3 regions of the Pseudoneobacillus rhizolycopersici genome follow, and region 3 is predicted to be linked to each of the others. Evidence: riboswitches for the same ligand, from Rfam matches in the RefSeq annotation. Region 3 holds a riboswitch; each other region holds the start of a gene.

Region 1 (5,553 bases), on a different contig from region 3:
TGGTTTCAGGTATTCCATGGCTTGCAGAAAATTCAAATGAAAATCAACGTGTACATCTTTTTAGTATTCAATTTGCTGTCAGTACAGCTGCAAACGTGATTGGAAATATTTTAGGCGGGACCTTAACCGACTTATTCTCATTTGGCTTTTCAGAGGTAGAAAGTATTCGCTATACCCTGCTTATCGGGGCTGTTTTTATGATTATTGGGATAATTCCAATGACAAAATTTAAAGAAAAACCTAGAACAAACCACTTAAAAGTTAATAAAACCAACCAGCTCCAAACAAAAAATAAATATACAATGATTATCCTCTTTGCCATTCCGGCTATGTTAATTGGATTTGGGGCAGGACTCGTTATCCCTTATTTAAATTTATATTTTGCTGATCGATTTTCAGCTTCTAATACGATGATTGGTTTTATCATTTCTTTAGGTCAAGCAGCCACCGCGATTGCCATTATCATCGGTCCGTGGATTGTAAAAAAAGTTGGACAGGTGCGAGCCGTTGTGTTATTACAACTATTATCACTACCATTTTTATTATTAACAGCTTACACAGACCATCTGTGGCTAGCAGCATTAGGATTCTTATTTCGGCAAGCATTAATGAATGCCGGTAACCCAATACAATCATCACTCATGATGTCGATGGTCGATGACTCCGTCAAGGGATTAGCGAATTCTGTTAATCAGATGGTATTCAACTTAGGTTGGGCGTTAATGGGTCCTGTTTCGACAGGAATTGTCATCAAATACGGTACCTACTGGGGCTATGCGACAGTTTTTACGATTACTGCCACTTTATATTTAATCGGTTCCGTGTATTACTATGTCGTTTTTCGTAAAATGGATGGCGAAAGAACACTAAAGACTGCCTCCTGATTTTGACATATTTCTCGGGAAATGTTTATTGATGACGAGATTTGCCACCTAAATATTACCACAAAAATAGTAACGAAAAAGATATTGACGCATTATTTTATCCGTGTTACGATATCAAACGTACTTACGAAATCACTTAAACGCTTTAACGTGTTAATTAAATATAGAATTTGGTTTGCTCTTATCAAGAGAGGTGGAGGGAAGTGCCCGATGAAGCCCGGCAACCGTCAATGACAATCATTGAAATGGTGCCAATTCACACAAAGCTAAGCTTTGGGAGATGAGAGAAAGGATCGTACTATTATGCCTTTCTGTCATTTTTTATGCAGAAAGGCTTTTTATTTGTCAAAAAAGAGGTGAAATCATGATTAGTATCAAAAATGTCCAAAAAATTTATTCATCGAAACACGGAAAAGTAAAGGCCGTGGATGATGTCAATCTTGAAATAAATCAAGGCGAAATATTTGGAGTCATCGGATATAGTGGTGCTGGAAAAAGTACGCTTATCAGAATGCTTAATGGCCTAGAGATCCCAACGAACGGTACAGTCACAGTCGCCAATCGTCTTGTTTCTAAAATTAAGGGTGCGGAGTTAAGAAAAGCGCGTCAAGAAATCAGTATGATTTTCCAACATTTTAACTTACTCTGGTCAAGAACAGTTCGTGAAAACATTGCTTTTCCGTTAGAAATTGCCGGGGTAAAAAAATCCGAGCGGATTAAACGAGTTGATCAACTAATAAAATTAGTTGGTCTTGAGGGCAGAGAAAATGCTTACCCTTCGGAATTAAGTGGTGGGCAAAAGCAGAGAGTTGGGATTGCCCGCGCATTGGCAAACAATCCGAAGGTCCTTCTATGTGATGAGGCGACATCAGCCTTGGACCCGCAAACAACTGATAGCATATTAGATTTACTTGTTGATATCAATAAGCGCTTAGGACTAACAATTGTTTTAATCACCCATGAAATGCATGTCATTCAGAAAATTTGCCATCGGGTTGCGGTTATGGAGGGCGGAAAAACTGTCGAAATCGGACCGGTTTTGGATGTATTTAAAAATCCGCAGCAGCCGATTACAAAACGATTTGTCCAACAAGTAACTGAACCAGAAGAAACGAAAGAAACAGCAGAGCATTTGCTCCAACGTTTCCCTGAAGGGAAAATTGTTCAATTGACTTTTGTTGGTGAATCGACCGAGCAGCCGCTCATAACTGAACTAATTAGACATCACAATGTGACGGTCAATATTTTACAAGGGAAAATTAATCAAACCCAAAATGGTTCATACGGGACATTGTTTATTCACATAGATGGTGAAGGGAACGAAATCACAAAGGCCATCGATTATATTCGCTCAAAATTGGTGGGCGTGGAGGTGGTTACCAATGATTGAGAATTTCTTTCCAAACGTAAACTGGGATAAAATGTGGCAGGCAACCAATGAAACCTTATATATGACAGGTATTTCGGTGTTGGCAACCTTTATCCTCGGAATAATACTCGGGCTACTGTTATTTTTAACGTCAAAGGGAAGTATTTGGGAAAATAAGCCGATCAATACACTGATTAGTGCCGTTGTAAATATATTCAGATCCATACCATTCATTATTCTAATCGTGTTATTAATTCCATTTACGAAGCTAATACTCGGGACGATGATTGGTGAAGATGCTGCTTTGCCTGCATTAATTATTGGTGCAGCTCCATTTTATGCAAGAATGGTTGAAATTGGATTAAGAGAGATAGATAAAGGTGTTATTGAAGCAGCGAAATCAATGGGGGCCAAAACGAGCACAATCATTTTTAAGGTACTACTTCCGGAATCGATGCCGGCGCTTGTATCAGGGATTACGGTAACAGCCATATCCCTAGTAGGATTCACGGCAATGGCTGGTGTAATTGGTGCAGGTGGCTTAGGGAATTTAGCCTACCTGGAAGGCTTTCAACGCAGTCGTTTTGATGTCACTTTAATGGCTACCATCATTATTTTAATCATAGTTTTTATTATTCAGTTCATCGGTGATTTTATCACTTCTAAATTAGATAAACGATAAAGGAGAGAAAGAAAAATGAAAAAATGGTTTAGCTTAGTATTAATGTTAGTATTGTCAGTTGCCCTGGCTGCCTGTGGAACTTCTGAAGAAAAATCAGAAGGCAAGAATGGGACTGCAGGAACAAAGAAACTAGTCGTAGGTGCTTCAAACGTACCACATGCGGAAATTTTAGAAGAAGCAAAGCCGCTGTTAGCTGAAAAAGGTATTGATTTAGAAATCGTCACTTTTCAAGATTATGTATTGCCAAACCAAGCTTTAGAATCTGGGGAATTAGATGCAAACTACTTCCAACACATTCCTTATTTAAATGCACAAATTGCTGAGAAGGGTTATGATTTCGTCAATGCCGGTGGAATTCACATTGAACCAATCGGAGTTTATTCACAAAAATATAAGAGTTTAGACGAACTTCCTGATGGCGCTCATATTATTGTTAGTAGCTCAGTTGCGGATCACGGCCGTATTTTAACCATGCTAGAAAAACAAGGTCTAATCACGTTAAAAGAAGGCGTTGAAAAAACGACTGCAACTGTAGAAGATATTGTTGATAATCCAAAAAATATTCAATTTGATGCGGAATATGAAGCAGCATTACTTCCACAAATTTATAACAATGGTGAAGGCGATGCAGTATTAATCAACTCAAACTATGCGATTGATGCTGGATTAAATCCACTTGAAGATTCAATTGCCATCGAGGAAAGCGACTCACCTTATGTGAACGTAATCGCGGTTCGTTCCGGTGATGAAACCAAAGAAGAAATCAAAACATTAATTGATGTGTTACGTTCTGAAGAAATTCAAAACTTCATTTTAGAAAAATACAAAGGTGCAGTTGTACCTGTTAAAGAGTAAACATATAATAAGGAAGAAACTTGGTAACGGACAGACTAATTTTAGTCTGTCCATTTTTTTATTACCATTATAAAAGTATTAGTATATTGGTCCATCTTCTGATACATTAAAGAATGGAGCAAGGAAGAAACTATCTTATGACTTTTTCCTAATAAACTTGATGTAAATCAATGAATTCAAATAAGATTTACATTAACATTATGACCGTAGTGTAAATAATCCCAAATGGTTGCAGTTAGATTCGATTTGTTATAAGATTGTAATGAGAATAAAATGAGAATGAAGAAATTTCGGAGGTATAGATAATGGCAGGGTCAACTTTAACAGTTAAAGATTTACATGTTGAAATCGATGGGAAAGAAATTTTAAAAGGAGTGAACCTTGAGGTTAAGGGTGGAGAAATCCATGCCATCATGGGTCCTAACGGAACTGGTAAATCAACTCTATCTTCAGCTATCATGGGACATCCAAAATATGAAGTCACAAGTGGAAGCGTTAGCTTAGATGATCAAGATGTATTAGAAATGGAAGTAGATGAGCGCGCTCGTGCAGGTCTTTTCTTAGCCATGCAATATCCAAGTGAAATTAATGGTGTTACAAATGCCGATTTCTTACGTTCAGCAATGAATGCCCGTTTAGGCGAAGGTAACGAAATTTCCTTAATGAAATTCATCCGCACAATGGATAAGCAAATGGATTTCTTAGAAATGGACCAAGATATGGCGCAACGCTACCTAAACGAAGGCTTCTCAGGTGGGGAAAAGAAGCGTAACGAAATCCTTCAATTAATGATGTTACAACCAAAAATTGCTATTTTAGACGAAATTGACTCAGGATTAGATATCGATGCTTTAAAAGTTGTTTCTAAAGGAATTAACGAAATGCGCGGCGAAGAGTTTGGTTGTTTAATTATCACTCACTACCAACGCTTACTTGACTATATTACTCCTGATTATGTTCATGTGATGATGCAAGGACGCATTGTGAAATCAGGTGGTCCTGAGCTTGCACAACGCCTAGAAGCAGAAGGTTATGACTGGATTAAGAAGGAACTTGGTATTGAAGACGAAACAGTTGGGCAAGAAGCATAAGCGTTAGGGGGAAATTTTCATGACTACGGAAACAAAATTACCATTTAACGGGGAGTATGTCGCTAATTTCTCTAAAGAAATTGGCGAGCCTGCTTGGTTGAATGAATTAAGAGTTCAGGCCTTAGCTCAAGCTGAACAGCTATCGTTACCAAAGCCTGATAAAACGAAAATTGACAAATGGAACTTCACACAATTTGAAAGCCATGTTGTTAAAAGTGAAGTATATCAATCTTTATCAGAGCTTCCAGAGCAAGTAAAAGTACTAGTTGGCGATAATGCTGCTAACAAGTCACTCTATATCCAACATAATACAACTCCAGCTTACCTGACTCTGTCTGATGAGTTAAAAGAAAATGGTGTTATTTTTACGGATATCTTTACTGCAGCTAAAGAGCACGGGGATTTATTGCAAAAATACTTCATGAAAAATGGAGTAAAAGTAGATGAGCATAAACTAACAGCTTTACACGCTGCTCTTATGAACGGCGGAGTTTTCGTATATGTTCCGAAGAATGTAGAGCTACAAGAACCGGTTCAAGCAATCTTTGTTCATGATGATGCTGCGTTAAATCTGTTTAATCATGTAATTGTCGTGACAGAAGATAATAGTAAAGTGACATATGTAGAAAACTATGTTTCAACTGTAGATTCTGCAAATAGCGTTTTTAATAT
Region 2 (5,553 bases), on a different contig from region 3:
TATCGTGCTTTAACGGTTTATCTAACAGCAAATTCCAATTTCAGCGACGCTCGTCAGGCGATTGTTCAATCAGCAATCGATATTTATGGTGAAGGCAGCAAGGAAGTGGCAGCAGTTCATTCAGGATTTGATTCTGTCGGTATTTACTAATTAATTCGGGTTGCTTATCAATAGAATTAATATGAATATTTGAAGTGTTTTAGCATCCCTCAGACTTAGAGTTTGAGGGATGCTTTGTCGTGAGTTCTAGAATACTATTTATTATGAGCCTATATAAATAGGTATATATCTTTAAATAGGACATATTAGTAACATAGAATGCAATTGTCGGCACGACTAATAGAACAACTTCACAAGGAGAGTGAATGTTTTATGGAAATAGTAAAAGAAAATGATTACCGTAAAGACTTGCTAAAATGGTGTAATCATATATATTCTCATTGGGTAAATATGAAACCTAGATTCTCAAAACTTTTCGATTTAAAAAGTCTAGATGATTGGGAACAATCATGCCGTAATTTATTGCAAAAGTTAGAAAAGAATCCTGAGGTGAATGATGAAGATTATTATGCAGCTGCAAGATTGTATGAACAATGGATAATATTATATAAAGAATCTAATGATCATAAGAGGAACTTTGACTCTCTAGGACGAGAAAAAAGCTTCTCAAAAGAGGAAGCTGCAGCAATCGCATTACTTTTAGGAATTGACTTTACGAAAAGTAAATTTGATTTAAACGAGTTCTGGACGGGAGTTAATATCGAATTGGAGCATGGAAAAATAAATAGTCAAACAAATGTTACTGGAGATGACCCTATTTTAACTGGAAAAATTGCTTTGGCTCATCTTAATGAGTTTCCTGATTATTATAAAAGGTTAACCGTGCTTGAGGAACAAGCTAAAGCCTATTGGAAAAAAAGAAATGTTAATGAAAAATAACTTGAATTAGTGGAGATTGAATTTTGTTAGAACAGCCTCATAATCTTCCATTGTATCAATATCTATAAATAGCTCTTGGGATTCATTTTGAATCACCTTTCCTTTAATGGAGGGATAATCTGTTAAAAGTTTTTTAACACCTTCGTCCCTCTTTAATTGTTTTAAAAGGGGGAAAAGGGGTTTTCCAATCAGAACAGGGGGGCAAATAATATCTTTATAACTAGATGCAACATATAATATTTCTTCTTTATTGAACACATCAATGAGTTGGTTGATTAACTTTTTGGGAATAAACGGTTGGTCCGCAAGAAGAATCATTGCCCCATCTGGAGCCAATGATGAATTTGCGACACTAATCCCGTAATTAAGAGAATAGGAGAGGCCTTTTACCGAGTCAGAGCAAGAGACAACTGTTACTTTCTCTGTTAAAAAGGATTGCCAATGGTTAAGTGATTGGTCATCATCTCTTGCCACAACAACGATATGCGAAAGGTTGGATCCAAGGGCTGTGTGTAATGCATGTGTACCTAATGCTTCGTTTCCTAACGGAAGAAGTAATTTACTCTTGCCCATTCGAGTACTCTTGCCGGCTGCCAAAAAAATTCCGACTATATTGTTTTGTTTAAGCATCATTCACTCTTCGTTCCCCTTTCTAAATTGTTGAATGACTTGAGCCATGATACTGACGGCTATTTCTTCGGAACCTTTTGCACCGATTGGAAGTCCAATTGGGAAAAATAAATTTTTATGACAAACTCTCTCACCTAATAGACGATTCGTTCTTTGAGTTGAGCCTAAAATACCGATGTACCGGACTTGATAATTTATTAGTTCTATGAGGAATTCTTGATCCTTTAAAAAATTGTGACTCATAATAACGATGAAATCATTTTTTGAAATGCGGCAGGAATGGATGATTTGCAGTGGGGTTCCTATGATGAATTCATTGGCGGAAGGAAAATGGGATTCGTTGCAAAGTCCAGGTCTCCAATCACAAAGTGTTACGTTGAAACCAATTTTTGAGGCTAATGATACTAATGGTTTTGCGTCTTCGCCAGCGCCGAATAGGAGAATCCGTGGAGGTGGCGTAAAAAGATAGGTATATTTATATCCTTCCCTACTTGGCCGAAAATGGTTAATAATGCTCGGTTTTTTTGGGTCCTTATAAATTTGAAATGTAGATTTTTGGAAGGCGAAGTCATCTGAAAATTCCTTTTCATGAAGTACTGAGAATCCCTTTTCTAATGAGCTCTTTAAATAAAGTAAATCTGCTCTTAATTGTTCGGTGATAGGTTCCAACAGAATTTTTATCACTCCATTACAACCCATTCCTTGCCCCCAGCCATAGTCATCGTCACTGCTTAAATCATAAGTGACAATTTGCGGACAGGTTGATAAGAATAAATCTTTACTCCGCAAAAAAAGATCCTCTTCTAGACAACCCGGAGAGACCATTCCAACCCTCTCACCATTTTCCATGATAAGCATGGATGTCCCTTCTCTTAAGTATGCTGAGCCATAGATATGAATAATAGTTGCCAGAATGCTCTTTTCTGTTGAATGTTGAATGGCTTCTAAAATTTTAAAAAAGGTTAGCATATCAGTTTCAACTCCAATGAGAAACATATTTGGTTTCCTATGTAGCTCAACTCTTCAATTTAGAATTTATGAAAGAATAATGGAAAAAATGCAATGGTAGAAAGGGAATTTTTTGGGGCGCTTATCTTTTGAATTTCCATAACCTAATAGGTGAGGAAGGCTTTGAGGATATAGGGTCCAGGGGGAAATGGGCAGTTTTTTTAGGGAGGTAAATAAAAAATAAAATATTTTAATATATTTCGGTTGACTAAAATCTTACCATGCGTTATTCTTAGCTAGACAATTATTTAACTTCTGAAAATTCCATAATTACTTTCTTATCCAGAGAGGTGGAGGGACATGGCCCTGCGAAACCTCGGCAACAGGTTCTGATGAATACTGTGCCAATTCCTTCAGACATACGTTTGTCTGGCAGATGAGAAGAGCTGATTCAGTTTATCAATCCTCTTCTTTTCTATGAAGAGGATTTTTTGTTTTTATTAGTTTCGAATAGGTACATGTGACTATTGTTCGTCCGAAATTTTACTAGAATAACTTCATAATATTTTCTTATCCAGAGAGGTGGAGGGATATGGCCCTATGAAACCTCGGCAGCGGGTTCTGTTGAACACTGTGCCAATTCCACGGGAATGTAGTCCCGAGAGATAAGTTAGAGTTTGTATGTAAAACCTCTCAACTTATCTATGGTTGTGAGGCTTTTTCTTTTTTACGGGGGTTCGTAGAGTCAAATAGCACTGCTAAACTCTAAAACTAAGTAAAACGATATGTTAACTAGGTGTTTTTGATTGTTTAAAAATACATATGATTTTGGAAAAGGAGGAAGATTTCGTAATATGTCATACCTACTTAAGCGACTTTTTACGATGATTGTCACATTATGGATCATTGTCACCTTAACTTTTGTGATTATGCATATGATTCCGGGAGATCCATTTGCAACCGATGCAAAATCTTTGCCGGAGGAAATTGTCCAGAATATGAGAGAGAAATATAATCTGGATAAACCGTTACCGATCCAATATTTTCTCTATTTAAAGAATCTCGTGCAATTGGATCTTGGTCCATCCATTCAATCCAAAACGAGAGATGTCAACACTCTCATTGCCGATGGTTTTGGACCCTCTGCTTTATTAGGAATTCAATCTCTTATTATTGCGATTGTAGTGGGGATTGGTCTAGGGGTTATCGGGGCCTTAAATCATAACCGCCTATTGGATTATGCGTCGATGTTTATTGCCATCATCGGAATATCCCTTCCAAGCTTTATACTGGCTCCCCTATTAATCAAGTACTTCGCTGTTGAATGGGGACTTTTACCCGTAGCTGCTTGGGGAACATGGAGTCACTCGATTTTGCCAACCATTGCTTTAGCAGTCAGTCCGATTGCGATTATTACTCGGTTTGTCCGGGCGAGCATGATTGATATTCTTAATCAAAATTTTATTAAAACAGCTGAGGCAAAAGGTCTTCATACTTGGGAAATCGTTATCAAACATGGCTTGAGAAATGCGTTAATTCCGGTGATATCATTCATTGGTCCATTGTTTGCGGCAGTGATAACCGGAACGTTTGTGATTGAAAAAATATTTGCGATTCCAGGAATCGGGAAGTATTTTGTGGATAGTATTTTTAACCGTGATTATCCAGTTATTCTAGGTACCACGATTTTCTATAGTGCTATTTTAATCGTTACTTTATTTGTTATTGATCTACTGTATCGAGTTATCGATCCACGTATTAAAATCGCAAGCGGAGGTGACTCCTAATGAGCCAACCACAAACTAATTTAGATCATCTTTTTCGGCCAGCGAATAAAGAAAACTTACAAAGCGATAAAATCGGAAGGCCATACGAGAGCTACAGTAAGGAAGTCATCCGGAAAGTTATCAAAAACAAAATGGCTGTTTTCGGTTTTATTCTCTTAGCGGTGATTATTCTTTTATCGATTTTCGGACCACATATGGTCCCACATAGCCCAAGCAAACAGAATTTAACACAGGGGAATTTACCGCTTTCCAGTGAGCATTGGTTTGGAACCGATGATCTTGGAAGAGATGTATGGGCGAGAACGTGGGCTGGGGCTAGAATCTCTTTAGTGATTGGCTTTGCAGCTGCAATGATCGATTTAATTATTGGTGTTTTTGTAGGTGGAGTCTCCGGTTACATGGCGGGTCGCGGAAAGACAGGAGACCGAATAGATTATTTCTTAATGAGAATTGTTGAAGTCTTGTATGGAATTCCGTATTTACTTGTCGTCATTTTATTGATGGTCATGATGAAACCGGGACTTACTACGATGATTATCGCATTATCGATAACCGGTTGGGTGGGGATGGCTAGAATTGTCCGTGGGCAAATCCTTCAATTAAAACAACAGGAATTTGTCTTAGCCGCAGAAAAGCTCGGAACCTCGCATGCAAAAATAATAATCAGGCACCTACTGCCGAATATGATGGGGATTATCATTGTTAATTTAACGTTTACGATCCCTTCGGCAATTTTTGCAGAGTCGTTTCTAAGCTTTCTTGGATTGGGTGTCCAAGCACCTACAGCCAGTTGGGGAACGATGGCAAATGATTCTTTAGGAGTTATTCTCAGTGGTCAGTGGTGGAGATTATTTTTTCCAGGACTAATGATTTCACTAACGATGTTTGCATTTAATGCTTTTGGAGACGGTTTGCAGGACGCACTTGACCCTAAATCCAATAAGTAAGGAGGTTTGTTGATTGAGTCATTTATTGGAAGTAGAAGATTTAAAGGTATCTTTCCGAGTATCAAGCGGTGAAATCCATGCCTTAAGAGGTGTTTCTTTTCATGTTAAGAGTGGGGAAACACTTGCTGTTGTAGGGGAAAGCGGATGTGGCAAAAGTGTAACGGCACAGGCAATCATGGGGATGGTTCCTTCCCCACATGGACGAGTGAAAGAGGGCAGGATTCTTTTTAAAGGGCAGGACTTAACGAAGTTTAACAAGAAGGATTTTAGGAATATCCGTGGATCTGAGATTGGAATGGTGT
Region 3 (5,553 bases):
AACAAATTGATAAGTTAAATAATGCTGTAATGCTTCCCTGTTAAGTTCAGTACCTTCCAAAGCCATCAGGATGCTTTTTTTCTCAGAACCGAAGAAGGTGCGCACACCGTCTGAATAATAGAATAACGGCTTAATCCCAAACGGGTCACGGGCTCCCATCAATTTTTGCTCTACCTTATCCCAAATTAAAAAAGCAAACATTCCACGCAACTTCTCGACTGCTTTTTCACCGTAATGACTATATAAGGCAATGATCACTTCCGTGTCCGATTGAGTGGCAAAACTTAATCCTGCCTTAACTAGATCCTCACGTAGCTCTAAGTAATTGTAAATTTCCCCGTTAAAAATAATCCAATAGCGCTCATTTTCATAAGTAAGAGGTTGATGGCCGCTTTCAATATCAATAATGCTTAGGCGGCGAAAACCAAATTGGATATGTTCATCAAAGAAGTACCCATCATCATCAGGACCACGATGGGTAATCACATCGTTCATCATTTTAAAAAGTTGTTTATCATCATCGCGATATTCTTGCGCTTGATCATGCATACAACCGATAAATCCACACATATGTAAGTCACCTACTTCTAAAATTCGTTCAAAACGTACCTTCTAATACTATCACAATATACCCACTTTGATATACCCTCAATCAGAATTGACGAGCAAATAAAAACGAGAGTTACATATAAATGCAACTCTCATTGAATAATCTTATTTTATTTTCCAGCTTGTGCCTTAAGTGCTTCAGCCTTGTCTGTTCTCTCCCATGGAAGATCAACATCAGTGCGGCCGAAATGTCCGTAAGCAGCTGTTTGCTTGTAAATTGGGCGACGAAGGTCTAGCATTTTGATAATTCCTGCTGGGCGAAGGTCGAAGTTATTACGAACTAAGTCGACTAAAACATCTTCCCCAACAACACCTGTTCCAAATGTATCAACAGAAATCGATACAGGATGCGCAACACCAATAGCGTAAGCTAATTGAACTTCTACTTTTTCAGCTAATCCAGCTGCCACGAGGTTTTTAGCCACATAACGCGCAGCGTAAGCAGCAGAGCGGTCAACCTTTGTAGGATCTTTACCAGAGAATGCACCACCGCCATGACGAGCATATCCACCATATGTGTCAACGATGATTTTACGTCCAGTTAGACCAGCATCCCCTTGTGGCCCACCGATTACGAAACGCCCTGTTGGGTTAATAAAGTATTTTGTATTTTCATCAATTAGTTCCTGAGGAACAACCGGGTTAATCACATGTTCTTTAAGATTTCGTTGAATTTGCTCTAAAGAGATTTCTGGGTGATGTTGTGTTGAAATAACGATTGTATCTATGCGGACTGGCTTGTCGTTTTCATCGTATTCAACGGTAACTTGCGTTTTTCCATCTGGTCGTAAGTAAGGAAGAATTTCTTCTTTACGAACATATGTTAAGCGACGTGCTAACTTGTGAGCTAATGAAATAGGAAGCGGCATAAGCTCTTTTGTTTCATTACATGCAAAACCAAACATTAACCCTTGGTCTCCGGCACCAATTGCATCAATTTCCGCTTCAGTCATAGAGCCTTCGCGTGCTTCAAGCGCTTGGTCGACACCCATCGCGATATCAGGAGATTGTTCATCGATGGAAGTTAAAACGGCACATGTCTCTGAGTCAAAACCGTATTTTGCACGAGTATAGCCGATTTCTTTTACTGTTTCACGAACAATTTTTGGGATATCTACATATGTAGAAGTGGTAATTTCACCTGCTACTAATACTAAACCAGTTGTCACACTTGTTTCAGCAGCAACACGAGCATTTGGGTCTTTTTCTAAAATCGCATCTAAAATTGAATCAGAGATTTGGTCACAAATTTTATCTGGATGACCTTCGGTTACTGATTCAGAAGTGAACAAACGACGTTTCGTTGACATCCGAATTCCTCCTATATTAGAAAACCTAATGATACGGTACTCATTCCCTAGTAGTATGAATAAAACAGCTTACTTTTATGATGATAAGCAGTTTGCTATTTTTAAAGGTAGCTTTTTAAACAATAAAAAAACCTTCCCCTGTAATCGTGAGGAAAGGTTGTTGCTCTCGTCAGAAGCGCCTTTCACTCTTATCGTTCAAGGTCGTTACCTTGCGCTGGTTTAGCACCTTTTCCAAAAAAAAAGACCTTTAAAGATCCTTCGATTCATGGTTAGGTTGCTGGGTTTCATTGGGCCAGTCCCTCCACCAGCTCGGGATAAGAGAGTATCCGTTCAAGGAAATATCTTAACCTAGACTATTGATAAATGTCAATATGTTTTCCTTATTAATGAAAAAAATATATAATATTGCAAGAAAAAATAAATTTTCCTGTTCCAGCTGAATAGTATAGACTAATTACGTTAATGTGTTATACTATTCAACGAGGTATAACCACTTTTTACAAATTTTATTCATTTTAACTATCGTAAAGGAAGGTATATGAGTAATGAATTCTGTTAGCATCCCAAACGAGTTACATGTGTTATTACAAGGCAACAATGTGCATACGCAACTTTCCGTTCCTCAATTAGTTGAAAAAGTTCTAACTCGCCAAGAAGGTGTTTTAACATCTACCGGTGCTGTTCGTGCTACAACTGGTAAATATACTGGACGTTCTCCTAAAGATAAATACATCGTTCAAGAAGCTTCTGTAATAAATAAGATTGATTGGGGTTCTGTTAACCAACCCATTTCAGAAGAAGCATTCTCCAATCTATATTCTAAAATGCTTGAATATTTGAAAATTCAAGAAGAAGTTTTTGTTTTCAAGGGATTCGCCGGCGCTGATAAAAGATATCGCTTTCCAATTCAAGTCATTAATGAATATGCTTGGCATAATCTTTTTGCCCATCAATTATTCATCCGTCCAACAGACGAAGAATTATTAGAACACCAATCACAATTTTCTGTCATTGCAGCTCCTAACTTTAAAGCAGACCCTGCTGTGGATGGGACCATGTCAGAAACTTTTATCATTATATCATTTGAAAAGCGTGTTGTCTTAATCGGTGGAACTGAATATGCTGGTGAAATGAAAAAGTCCATCTTCTCGATTATGAACTACCTGTTGCCTGAGCAAGATATTTTTCCAATGCATTGCTCGGCAAATGTTGGCCGTGAAGGCGATGTTGCCTTGTTTTTCGGTTTATCAGGTACGGGGAAAACAACACTTTCAGCAGATGCTAATCGCCGCTTAATTGGTGACGACGAGCACGGTTGGTCAGCAAATGGTGTCTTCAATGTTGAAGGTGGCTGCTATGCAAAATGTATCGGCCTATCGCGGGAAAAAGAGCCACAAATTTTCGACGCAATCCGTTTTGGAACTGTTCTTGAGAATGTTGTGTTAAACACGGAAACTCGTGTTGCAGATTATGATGATAATTCTCTAACTGAAAATACACGTGCGGCTTACCCATTACAAGCGATTGATAATATCGTAGATCCTAGTGTAGCTGGCCATCCTAATACGATTGTCTTCCTAACTGCTGACGCATTTGGGGTATTACCTCCAATCTCTAAGTTAACAAAGGAACAAGCGATGTATCACTTCTTAAGTGGTTACACTTCTAAGTTAGCTGGAACTGAGCGTGGAGTTACTTCGCCGGAAGCTACATTCTCTACTTGTTTCGGTTCACCATTTTTACCACTTCCTGCAACCGTTTATGCAGAAATGTTAGGTCAAAAAATCTCTGAGCACAATTCACAAGTATTCCTAGTGAATACCGGTTGGACCGGTGGTGAGTATGGCGTTGGTAGCCGGATGAAGTTAGCTTATACCCGTGCAATGGTGCAAGCTGCTCTTGAAGGTGAGCTTAATAATGTAGAAACCGTGAAAGATGCGATTTTTGGATTAGATATTCCTTTACATGTTGCAGGTGTTCCTGATGAGGTATTACAGCCAAGCAAAACCTGGGCAGATCAAGAAACCTATGAAGCAAAAGCGAAGGAATTAGCAACAAAGTTCCGTGAAAACTTTAAAAAATTTGCAAACGTCCCAGCTGATATTGAAGAAAAGGGCGGACCAATTGCATAACATGAAAAAAACCGGGCAAATATGGCCCGGTTTTCTGTTTCTAATTTGTCGAGTTTAACGAAACGAGTTGGTAGGTAATTCTCGTTTGTTTGTTTTCCCATTCGACTTTTTTAATCACACATGTTCCGCTCGAGTCACTATCTAAAGTTTTTCGAACTTCTAGTGGAATATCGATTGGATATAGACGATAGTCCTCTTTTACTAATTGGAATAAATTCTCTTCCAGCCTTACCTCTCGTCCTTTCGTGACAACAAGAGTATTAAGTTCTAGTGGCATTCCCATCTCCACAATCGCTCCTTTGCTAATATACGTATCCCTATCATAACTTAATCTGCTTGTTTTTTCATCCAACTAGCTAAATCGGAAACGACCTTTCGATTGGTTGCTGGTGGAAAATAATGCGTATATTCGCTAAAATACCACGCCTCCACCTGCTTTCCACAATGTCTCAACCCCTTCTCTAAAGCATATGCATGCTCCACGGAAACATTCGTATCCTTTACCCCATGAATAATCAGAACGGGTAGCTCTAATTTTTCTAGCTGAAATAAGGGGGTTCGCCATTCATAACGCTCTGGGTACTTTGAAGGCGTTCCGCCAATAACCCGCTTCATCATTTTTCGCATATCCAATCTTTCTTCATAGGTCAGAAACATATCCGTTACTCCAGCCCATGTCACCATCGACGCAGCGGACGGAAATTCGATAGCTGTTAAAAGCGCCATCACTCCACCACGGGAGAAACCAAATATATGAACCCGCCGGACTCTCCTGTGTTCTCTTAGTAATCGAAATGCTGCAAACGCATCTTCACGGTCATGTCCTCCAAAATCTTCGTTCCCTTCCCCACCTTGGTTTCCGCGGTAAAAAGGAGCAAAGACAATAAACCCCTCGGAAGCAAATTGGGCAATTCTAGCCGGTCGTACCATCCCAACATTTTTTATTCCACCACGAAGATAGAGAAACCCATCAATTGGGGCATCTCCGCCCTTTGGTTCTGCTAACAATCCCTTTACCTTAAGCCCGTCCGAGACATATGTAATGACAAAAAGTTCCACCTGCGGATTTGGGGAGGGAAATCTTTGAACTGAGACAATATTTGGACCTAGAAGCATACCACCCATCCTTTCATTTTTTGTTCCTAGGCATTCACACATTTTTCTCTCCTTCATACGATAACATAGATTCAAAAATCGCCCAATTATTAGAAAAGCGGAAGTGCCCGTTTAGCGGCGTATGGACTGGAGCATTCATTCCTGAGATAAAGGAAACACGAATCGCGTTATTTGCGATTCGATGTTGACTTATCGTAGGGAATGAAAGTGGAAGTCCACTAGACGCTGGGCACTGGAGCTGGACATTTTTCTTTGTTAATTATTAATATTTCAAAACTATTAAAAAGGAGGCACAATGAATGAAGAAGTGGGTCAAAATCAGTTTTTCTGTTTTAGTTATGATGATTTTTATGTTTTCTCTGGTAGCCTGCGGCAAGGACGAAGTA

What was found. A riboswitch is a leader RNA that binds a small molecule or an ion and turns the genes downstream of it on or off. The one in region 3 is predicted to bind S-adenosylmethionine.
Region 1: another riboswitch for S-adenosylmethionine. It lies ahead of ACX9YW_RS18810 (methionine ABC transporter ATP-binding protein); the one in region 3 lies ahead of metK (methionine adenosyltransferase).
Region 2: another riboswitch for S-adenosylmethionine. It lies ahead of ACX9YW_RS15605 (ABC transporter permease); the one in region 3 lies ahead of metK (methionine adenosyltransferase).

What each region holds. Positions count from the first base shown of each region.
Region 1 covers NZ_JBTOOE010000024.1:549-6,101, forward strand. The annotation lists gene ACX9YW_RS18805 (MFS transporter) at 1-884, shown strand, start outside; SAM riboswitch class I at 1,063-1,171, shown strand; gene ACX9YW_RS18810 (methionine ABC transporter ATP-binding protein) at 1,249-2,274, shown strand; gene ACX9YW_RS18815 (methionine ABC transporter permease) at 2,267-2,935, shown strand; gene ACX9YW_RS18820 (MetQ/NlpA family ABC transporter substrate-binding protein) at 2,951-3,790, shown strand; gene sufC (Fe-S cluster assembly ATPase SufC) at 4,096-4,881, shown strand; gene sufD (Fe-S cluster assembly protein SufD) at 4,901-5,553, shown strand, end outside.
Region 2 covers NZ_JBTOOE010000016.1:36,099-41,651, forward strand. The annotation lists gene ACX9YW_RS15585 (M4 family metallopeptidase) at 1-150, shown strand, start outside; gene ACX9YW_RS15590 (DUF5661 family protein) at 373-939, shown strand; gene ACX9YW_RS15595 (NTP transferase domain-containing protein) at 946-1,572, opposite strand; gene ACX9YW_RS15600 (XdhC family protein) at 1,573-2,565, opposite strand; SAM riboswitch class I at 2,853-2,960, shown strand; SAM riboswitch class I at 3,085-3,189, shown strand; gene ACX9YW_RS15605 (ABC transporter permease) at 3,372-4,304, shown strand; gene ACX9YW_RS15610 (ABC transporter permease) at 4,304-5,251, shown strand; gene ACX9YW_RS15615 (ABC transporter ATP-binding protein) at 5,265-5,553, shown strand, end outside.
Region 3 covers NZ_JBTOOE010000023.1:36,820-42,372, forward strand. The annotation lists gene asnB (asparagine synthase (glutamine-hydrolyzing)) at 1-570, opposite strand, end outside; gene metK (methionine adenosyltransferase) at 720-1,919, opposite strand; SAM riboswitch class I at 2,105-2,240, opposite strand; gene pckA (phosphoenolpyruvate carboxykinase (ATP)) at 2,465-4,051, shown strand; gene ACX9YW_RS18680 (DUF2584 domain-containing protein) at 4,092-4,334, opposite strand; gene ACX9YW_RS18685 (alpha/beta hydrolase family protein) at 4,379-5,209, opposite strand; gene ACX9YW_RS18690 (ABC transporter substrate-binding protein) at 5,467-5,553, shown strand, end outside.